3 regions of the Gordonia jacobaea genome follow, and region 2 is predicted to be linked to each of the others. Evidence: riboswitches for the same ligand, from Rfam matches in the RefSeq annotation. Region 2 holds a riboswitch; each other region holds the start of a gene.
The links. Region 2 has a riboswitch for cobalamin ahead of ACRVY7_RS01135 (FecCD family ABC transporter permease). Riboswitches for the same ligand answer to the same signal wherever they lie in the genome.
Positions count from the first base shown of each region.

Region 1 (3,239 bases), 170 kb from region 2:
AACCATGAGGTCTTCCTCGGACCACTCGAACATTGCCACCCACCGTTCAACGCCGGAATTAGAACACGTTCCACCACTGTGTCAGCCGCGATCCCGGCTTGTCCAGCCGCGGCCGTTGTGGGCTCGCTGGACGCACGAGCGGTCGATGAGATAGGCAGAGAGCGTGAACGATCACGTGTTCGCCGAGTTCGGGCCCTTCTTTGCGTCCGAGACCCATGCAGCCGGTGCATCAGTCGACGACCCATGGTCGACTCTGGCTGCGGCACTGGCGAATCCACAACGAATCGACGGCCGAGTCGAACGGGTCCAGACGGCACTGGGCGCAGGCGCGGCGTCGAACGTCTCCTTGCGCGTCGCGGCGTCGGTGACCCACCTGGGTCTCGTCGCCAGGCTGCTGGCGACGGCGCTCGCCGCAGCGGTGACCGGCACCCGCCTGTCCCTCGACCCCGCGGACGTCTGGTGGCGGGACCATCTCGGCGGGCCCTTCCCGCTGTCCGTCGCGACGGTGGACGCCGAGCCCGCCGCCGACGGCGAACTCCCGAGTGCTGTCGACGCACTCACCGCACTCTTCGACACGTCGTACTCGGTCGGGCCGCGCGTCCTCGGCGGCAACGTCGCGTCGGCGATCAACTCCGCGGCACGGATGATCGGTACCGCCCGGCCAGAACTCGCCGACTCGGCCCGACGCCACGCCGACCTCTTTCTCGCCCACCCCGACGTCGAGGGTGGACAGCTGCGGGCGGGACCGAATTTTCGACGACGCAGCTGCTGCCTGATCTACCAGGTCTCCGGCGACCGGACAGCCGTGTGTGGCGACTGCGTACTGACCTCTGGATAAGCCAAACGCGGCCCGAACTGGTGAACGCGGCTGGTGTACCAGCCGCGTCTGCCAACTCGAGCCGCGTGTGGAACGTCGGGGTGAGGGTCAGGCGACGGTCTGCGTCGCGGAGTCGTCGACCTGCTTCGACGACCGCGACCGCGACATCCAGCCCAGGACCAGCGCGAACACCGTGGTGAGCACGGTCCACAAGATGACCTGGTTGGCGATCGAGTAGACGCGGAAGTCGCCGATGACGTCGCCCGGGAAGCCCGGGAACACGATCTGGCCCGCATCGTTGGTGACCGGCGTCGGCACCTCGTCGAAGCTCGGCAGCAACGCGATGGCGATGGTGACCACAACCAGGTAGCCGACGCCGCCCGCGATTGCACCGAGCAGGCCGCCGATGCGCGGACGCAGCCACAGCGCGAAGACGACGGCCGCGATGACCGCGATCACCGACACCACGGTGATGGTGAGGTAGGCACTCGACCTGTCGGCGATGGTCTCGTCGTTGCCGACTGCCGGCGGGTTGGCGGGGTACGCGAAGTACGGGACGCCGAAGAACGCCACGAATCCGAGCGCACCGAGTGCGGCAGCCGCCCAGCGCGGATCGGTGGCGGGGTATCGCCGTCCGAGGTAGGTCCACAAGACAGTGAACCCGACCGCGAAGAAGGCACCCATCGCGAGCGCGAAGACGATCGTGCCGACCCCTGCGCCGATGTTTTCCTGCACCGACCTGGTGAACACCTCGTGCTCGTGGCCGTGCTCGCCGGTCAGCATCTCCTCGGCGTGGCTACGGCCGTCTTCGTAATCGATGGCCTTCGCGACCACCGGCTCGATGAAGATACGAGCGAACACATACGCAAAAATTCCGGCGATCAGGCCTGATAGCAGGCCCGCGCCGATGAACTTCTTCTCCATTGTTCTGTTGTCTCCCGGGTCAGATCAGTGGCAGGGGAAGCCGAGGAAGTGGCGGGAGTCGTGCACGAACTCGTGGATGTGGGTGTCGCTGCCGAACACCGACCAGGCGCCCTGGTCGTAGCCGATGAAGTAGTAGGCCAGCGCGGCGATGAGCACGGTGGCGGTGAGCCAGAGCGCCGCCGAGGCAACCGAGAGATTCGGCACGGCGAGCGCGGCGGGCCGACGTTCGGCCTGTGATGAGGTGGCAATCATTGAGAGGGTTCCTTCCGGGATGGCGCGTCCCTGACGTGGAGCGAGGTGGCCTGGTTGCCACGTCCTGACTCGTCGCGACAGGTCGCTTCCCGTCGGACTTACAGTGGCGCGACCGTCCCGGATTCTCACCGGGTTCCTGGCAACCAGCGTGGATCGACTCTATACCAGGTTCTCGCCGCCCGACCAGCACGTTGTGCCGTCCTGTCAGACCCGTGCGGAACAATGGAGGTGTGCCCGGCCCGTCCTCCATCCTGAACCGCTTCACCGACCCCACACGTCGGTGGTTCAGCGGCGCTTTTCCCGCGCCGACCCCCGCCCAGCAGGGCGCGTGGAAGGCCATCGCCGACGGCGAGAACACGCTGGTCATCGCGCCCACAGGCTCGGGCAAAACCCTGTCGGCGTTTCTCTGGGCACTCGATTCACTTGCCGCCCGCCCCGATCGGTCCAAGGGCACGCGCGTCCTCTACATCTCCCCACTGAAAGCACTGGCGGTCGACGTCGAACGCAACCTGCGCGCGCCGCTGGCGGGCATCACGCGCGCCTCGCAGGAACTCGGTGTCACCGAACCGTCGATCACCGTCGGCGTGCGTTCGGGCGACACCCCCGCCGCCCAGCGTCGACTCCTCGCCAAGACCCCACCCGACATCCTCATCACGACACCCGAATCGCTCTACCTGATGCTGACCTCGTCGGCACGGGAAGCACTCACCACGGTTGAGACCGTGATCGTCGACGAGGTGCACGCCGTCGCCGGCACCAAACGCGGCACTCACCTTGCGCTGTCGCTCGAACGCCTCGACGAACTCCTCGACTCCCCGGCGCAGCGCATCGGACTCTCGGCGACGGTGCGCCCACCCGAGCTGGTCGCCGAGTTCCTTTCCGGCTCCCGCCCGTGCACCGTCGTGCGCCCGAAGGCGTCGAAGACCTTCGACCTCCGCGTCGACGTCCCGGTACCCGACATGGCGAACATCCCACCGCCACCCGACGCACCGGACTCGGACGAGCTCGACGACGCGTTCTCCCCGACGGCGGGTTCGCTCTGGCCCTACGTCGAGGCGTCGATCGTCGACCTCATCGAGACCAACCGCACGACCATCGTGTTCGCCAATTCCCGGCGGCTCGCCGAGCGCCTCACCGCACGGCTCAACGAGATCCACGAGCAACGCACCGAGCCCGGCCGCGAACCGCCACGCAACGACCGCGTCGGCGGCGGCGCGCCGGCAATGGTCATGGCGTCGGGAGCCAC
Region 1 covers NZ_CBDRLS010000001.1:82,229-85,467, forward strand. Annotated here, with positions in the region: gene ACRVY7_RS00365 (acyl-CoA dehydrogenase family protein) at 1-33, opposite strand, end outside; gene ACRVY7_RS00370 ((2Fe-2S)-binding protein) at 164-838, shown strand; gene ACRVY7_RS00375 (CbtA family protein) at 926-1,741, opposite strand; gene ACRVY7_RS00380 (CbtB domain-containing protein) at 1,766-1,993, opposite strand; cobalamin riboswitch at 2,016-2,170, opposite strand; gene ACRVY7_RS00385 (ATP-dependent helicase) at 2,224-3,239, shown strand, end outside.
Region 1: linked by a shared signal. The riboswitch ahead of ACRVY7_RS00380 (CbtB domain-containing protein) and the one ahead of ACRVY7_RS01135 (FecCD family ABC transporter permease) in region 2 are both predicted to bind cobalamin.

Region 2 (3,239 bases):
ACCCCGCGTCCGCGCGCCGCACCGAGGATGTCGAACTGATGGCGGATGTCGAGGTGATTGGTCGGCTCGTCGAGGATCAGCACGTCGGGCTCCTGCGCGAATGCGCGCGCAATGAGTACGCGTTGCGCCTCTCCGCCGGAGAGCGTGGTGAACACACGGTCGGCGAACATCCCGACGCCTGCTGTCGCCATGGCCGCCGCGCACACCTCGCGGGCGCGGGCACGGGCCGCCGCACCCAGTTCGCGGTGCGGTAGCCGTCCCGTCGCGACAACCTCTGCCGCGGTGAAATCGAAGTCGAGCGAGGCTGATTGGGTGAGAGCGGCGACTCGTCGGGCATTCTCCCGCATACTCACCGCACGCACGTCGTGGCCGTCGACTCGCACACTGCCGCTCGACGGAGCCAGCGCGCGGTACACGCATCGAAGCAGGGTCGACTTCCCGCTGCCGTTCGGGCCGATCACCCCCAGGAACTCTCCGGAGTCGACCATGAACGATGCGTCGCGGATGATGCTGGTGCCATCGATCTCGACCGCGACTCCGTCGTACTCGACAGCACTCATGAGTCGATCCGGGTACGTCGACGCTGCATCAGCCCGAGGAACACCGGCACACCCACGGCCGCCGTGATCGCACCGAGCGGAATCTCCTGCGGCGGAACGACAATGCGCGCCATCAGATCGGCGACGACAAGGAACAGCGCCCCGAGCACCGGCGCGACGAGAATGATCTTACGGTGATCCGCACCGACCACCATGCGGGTCACGTGCGGCACGATGAGACCGACGAATCCGATTGCGCCGCAGACAGAGACGATGAACCCGGTCATCAGCGCGGCGATGACGAAGAGCTCGAGCCGAAACCGCGACGCCCGTATGCCGAGCGACGCGGCGACCTCGTCGCCCATCGCCAGCGCATTGAGTTGTCGTGCTCTCGCCGCGACAACGCCTATCCCGATGACCACCACCACCGAGACCAACACGACCGAATGCCATGTTGCCGCAGCAAGACTCCCGAGCAGCCAGAACATGACACTCCGCGCGGCATCACCCACCGGACGCAAGAAGATGAGCACGGTGGTCAGCGCCGAGAATCCATATCCGAGAGCGGTTCCCGTCAACACGAGCCGCAGCGGTGTGAGACCTCCCCCACGCTGGGCGATTCCGAAGACGAGCAACGTCGCCAGCAGTGCGCCGAGGAATGCCGCGGTCGGCAACGCATAGAGACCGAGTCCCGAGAAGACTCCGAACAGCACTACCGCGGTGGCTCCGACCGACGCACCCGACGAGATCCCCAGCACGTAGGGATCGGCCAGCGGATTGCGCACCATCGCCTGCACGATCACACCGACGACCGCCAAGCCTGCCCCCACGAGCGCCCCCGTCAATACCCGTGGCACACGCGAGTCGACGACGATCCAGTACGACGCGGCGTCGACCAACGAGACCGATCCCCCGGTGATTGCCGCCCACACCATCCGCAGCGACACAGACCAGCCGATCCCCACGGTTCCGTACGCGACGCCGCACGCTGCTGCCACGACGAGCGCCACACCGCAGCCGATGGCCACGGACACGGGTCGCGTCCAGGTTGCCCGCGGGTTCGCACTGCGCGTCGACATGGCCCGCCCTCCTGATCAGCCCGGAGCGGGTACAGCAGATGTCGCCACGCGCGGTCGACGACGACCGCTGCGCGTTCAACACCGACCATGTCCCGCGAAGTCGATGGGACCGCCTGAGCCAGGCGGTCACGTCGGCAGGTCTTCGGACTTCGGACACGGCACGTGATGTGCCACCTATCGACGATCGCTTCCCGGGCCGCCGGCCCAGTGCTGTTGAACGCCTTCGTTTCCGTTACCGCTGCGGGGCAGCTCTGGATTCCCACCAGATTCCCTCTTGGCTCCCACCGACAATCTCGGCTGGAGAACCGACGCCGCTGAAGTCTAGCAACGGTCTCAAATCGGACATATGGCGCATGCGGTTTCACGAACTTCACCATCCCATCACCGCGAGGCCGACGGCGGGTAGGACGACGTCCATCCTCTCTTGGTCGGGTGGCGGCATGCCGAACATCTCACCTCGACCGTCACTGGCCGACCTCCGGATCGATCGGGACAAGACCCTGCACGCCGGCACCACCCGCCGACGCTTTCTCACCTGGGCGGGCGTCGCGGCCGGTATCGCAACCGTCCCCGCACTCTTCACGACCGACGCGGCGTCGGCTCCCCCGCCGCGTCGTGGCAGCGACCTGTTCACGCTCGGCGTCGCGTCGGGTGACCCCCTACCCGACGGCATAGTCCTGTGGACACGTCTAGCCGTCGATCCTCTCGCCCGTCGCGGAGGAATGGGCATGCTGCCGGTACCGGTCGAATGGGAGATCGCCGGCGACCCCGGCATGAGGAACGTCGTCGCGCGCGGCGTCGAACTGGCGACGCCGGAGAACGGGCACAGCGTGCACGCCGACGTGCGCGGTCTACGACCCGCCGCGGACTACTTCTACCGATTCCGCGCGGGCGGTTCCGTCTCGGCGATCGGGCGCACTCGTACCGCTCCGTCGTACGGAAGTCGCCTGAGCGCGTTGACCTTTGCATTCGCCTCGTGCCAATCGTGGGCCGACGGCAACTATCCCGCCTACGCCGACATGGCGGCACACGCACCGGATGTCGTCTTCCATCTCGGCGACTACATCTACGAAAAGCCCATCCCCGTCGACGGCGGCCGACGCAAGACCGCGGCAACACCCGCGTCGGCACACCGGGAATGCGCGACGCTCGACGACTACCGCGATCGGTATGCGCTCTACAAACTCGACCCCAACCTGCAGGCCGCGCACCGAGTAAGCCCGTTCATCACGATCTTCGACGACCACGAGGTCGACAACAACTGGGCCGCAAGGGTTCCCGAGGACGATCAACCCATCCCCGAATTCCTGGCCCGGCGAGCACAGGCGATGCGCGCGTGGTGGGAGAACACACCGGTGCGTGTCGCGCAGCGGCCCCGCCCCACACCGACGGCCGATCTCTACGATCTGCGTGCCTACCGCCGGTTCAGTTATGGCGACCTCGTCGAGTTCAACGTTCTCGACACCAGGACCTTCCGCAGCGATCAAGCCAACGGCGACAACGACACCGCGCAGAATGCCGCGACCGCCGACCCTCGACGCACCATCACCGGTGCCACACAGGAGAAGTGGCTGCTCGACGGGCTGGCCGCGAGCCGTGCCCGCTGGAACGTCCTAGCGCA
Region 2 covers NZ_CBDRLS010000001.1:253,754-256,992, forward strand. Annotated here, with positions in the region: gene ACRVY7_RS01130 (ABC transporter ATP-binding protein) at 1-560, opposite strand, end outside; gene ACRVY7_RS01135 (FecCD family ABC transporter permease) at 557-1,618, opposite strand; cobalamin riboswitch at 1,735-1,943, opposite strand; partial or broken gene ACRVY7_RS01140 (alkaline phosphatase D family protein) at 2,059-3,239, shown strand, end outside.

Region 3 (3,239 bases), 200 kb from region 2:
TGACTTCCTCGGGATCGAACTGCTCATGGGGGAACGAGAGCTTCTCGTAATCGAAGAGCCGGGTTGACGGATCGTCTTCCCACGACTTCCACGCCTCGAACATCGTGTCGTTGAAGCCGGTCAGGAATGGGCCGGGGTTGATCGTCGCCACCGTGATCCCGTACTCGCTGAGCTCTTGATCGAGCGCGTCGGCAAACGCTTCGACCGCGTGCTTCGACCCGGCGTACGCACCGGTGAACGGGTCGACGGTGAGGCCGGCCACCGACGACATGAACACGATCTTGCCGCCGCCCTTGGCGACCATGGCCTTCGCGATCGGCTGGGTCAGCAGAATCGGCCCGAAGACGTTGACCTCGAACTGCCTCCGGATATTCGCGGCGGGAATATCCACCGACGACCCACCCTCGGAGATTCCCGCGTTGTTCAGCAGTACGTCGACGTCCCACTGGGCCGCTTTGTCGCGATCTCCTTCGTCGGTGACGTCGAGCTTCTCCACGCGGAGGTCGACGCCGCGTTCCTTCGCCTCGGCGCGCAGGACATTGACCTGCGCGATGATCTCGACGCCTGCGATGACGTCGTGGCCCTGCTCCGCGAGGCGCAGTGCGACCTCCTTGCCGAAGCCGCTGCCTGCACCGGTGATGAGATACGTGGTGTTCGTTTGTTCAGTCACCTATCTGGTTCGGAACCGTTGGGTTCGCGGATTCATGGCGATGGTCGTCTACTAGGTCACAACGGTGAGGCTGACGACGAAAAGGCTGCGCTATGCTGCAACGGCAGCTGGTTCGCCCGCCGGGAATTGTGATGGAGCCCCTCCGTCCCGCGCGCGGCGTCGAATCCGGCCACCGTAATCGGCGGTCGGGTGAGAGGGAATCCGGTGAGAATCCGGAACTGTCCCGCAGCGGTATGTCGGAACGACCGCCGTCACCAAGCACTGGGCACGAGCCCGGGAAGCGACGGCCACTAGGAATCTCACCTCGTGTGAGCCCGCCGACGAGTCCGAAGACCTGCCTCCTGCACCGGTCGCGCCGCGACCGGTGGCTCGCCGCCTCGTGGACCGGGCGCAGGTCGATCAGCGTGTCGTGGTGTCTTCTGCACACCACCCGGGGCTTGTCGACTCTCCCTGCATGGCGGTGAACCGTCCACGTCGAATGCAGGAGTTCACGAACTCATGTCCATCAATTCAGCAGACACCACCGTCTCCACGACGGCGTCCGATCAGGTTGGCAGGCCGTTCACCGCCACCGTGCCCGGCACTCCGCGGATCGGCCCGCGCCGCGAACTCAAGCGGGCCATCGAAGGCTACTGGGCGGGCCGCGTCAGCGCCGCCGAGCTCGAGCAGATCGCAGCCGGACTGCGCCGCGACACCCTAGAACGGTTGGCCGCAGCCGGTTTCGACTCGATCCCGGTCAACACCTTCTCGTACTACGACCAGGTACTCGACACCGCGGTCCTCCTCGGTGCACTCCCCCGCCGGTTCGACGGCATCGCCGATCCACTCGACCGATACTTCGCCGCGGCACGTGGCACCGCGGACATCGCTCCCCTGGAGATGACCAAGTGGTTCGACACCAACTACCACTATCTGGTCCCCGAAATCGGCGGCGACACCACGTTCGGACTGCACCCCGACAAGGTTCTCGGCGAGATCGCCGAAGCCCGGGCGCGCGGCGTCGACGCCCGACCCGTCATCATCGGGCCGATCACCTTCCTGGCACTCGCCAAGGCCGTCGACGGCGCGCCCGCGCCACTGACGAGGATTGACAACCTGCTCGGGGTGTACGAGCAGCTATTCGCACAGCTCGCGCAGGCCGGAGTCTCGTGGGTCCAGATCGACGAGCCGGTTCTCGTCACCGACTATGCCGAAGACCTTCCCGCACTGGCCAATTCGGTGTACGCGAGGCTCGGTGCCGTCACCGAGCGTCCTGCGCTCTTCGTCAACACCTACTTCGGTGACCCCGGTGCGTCTCTCGCCGCCCTGGCGCGAACACCGGTCGAAGCCATCGGCGTCGACCTCGTCGAGGGCTCGGTCGACTCGGTCGTCGTGGTCCCAGAACTCGCCGACAAGCTGCTGGTCGCAGGCGTCGTCGACGGTCGCAACATCTGGCGCACCGACCTCGACAAGGCGCTCGCCACCCTCGGCACCTTGTTGGGATCGGCACGCGCGCTTGCTGTTTCGACGTCATGCTCGACGCTGCATGTGCCCTACACGCTCGACGCCGAGGACGAACTCGACGACAACCTGCGAGGCTGGCTGGCATTCGCCGCGCAGAAGTATGACGAGGTCGGGGTGCTCGCCCGCGCACTGCGCAACGGTCGGGAGTCGGAGCGGGAGGCCTTCGAGGCGTCCGCCGCGGCGCTGGCCACCCGCACAAGCGATCCGCGGGTGCATGTCCCGGCGGTGCGTGCTCGCCTGGCGGCCGTCACCGACACCGACATCACGCGGATGCCTGCTGCAGAGCGCATCGCGGCACAGAATTCACAGCTCGGACTTCCTCCGCTGCCGACCACCACGATCGGCTCCTACCCGCAGACCTCGGCGATCCGACTTGCTCGTGCCGCGCTGCGTTCGGGCGAGATAGACGAGTCAGAGTACGAGCGACGGATGCGCGCCGAGATCGCCGATGTGGTTGCGCTGCAGGAGAAACTCGGACTCGACGTACTGGTGCACGGCGAGCCCGAGCGCAACGACATGGTCCAGTACTTCGCCGAACAACTCGACGGCTTCTTCGCCACGGCCAACGGGTGGGTCCAGTCGTACGGAACCCGGTGCGTGCGGCCGCCGATCCTCTACGGCGACGTCGTCCGCGCGCAGCCGATGACCGTCGAATGGATCACCTACGCGCAGTCGCTGACCAACAAGCCGGTCAAGGGAATGCTGACCGGTCCGGTCACGATCCTCGCCTGGTCGTTCGTCCGTGACGACCAGCCGCTCTCGGAGTCGGCCGATCAGATCGCGTTGGCTATCCGCGACGAGACCGTCGACCTCGAGAAGGCCGGAATCACCATCATCCAGGTCGACGAGCCTGCACTGCGTGAGCTCCTTCCGTTGCGAGATGCGGACAAGCAGCGCTACCTCGACTGGGCGGTGCGCGCGTTCCGCTTGTCCACCTCGGGTGTCGCCGACTCGTCGCAGATCCACACCCACCTCTGCTACTCGGAGTTCGGTGAGGTCATCGGCGCGATCGCCGATCTCGACGCCGACGTCACGTCGATCGAGGCGGCCCGCTCTGCGATGGAGA
Region 3 covers NZ_CBDRLS010000001.1:49,469-52,707, forward strand. Annotated here, with positions in the region: gene ACRVY7_RS00255 (SDR family oxidoreductase) at 1-670, opposite strand, end outside; cobalamin riboswitch at 836-1,026, shown strand; gene metE (5-methyltetrahydropteroyltriglutamate--homocysteine S-methyltransferase) at 1,169-3,239, shown strand, end outside.
Region 3: linked by a shared signal. The riboswitch ahead of metE (5-methyltetrahydropteroyltriglutamate--homocysteine S-methyltransferase) and the one ahead of ACRVY7_RS01135 (FecCD family ABC transporter permease) in region 2 are both predicted to bind cobalamin.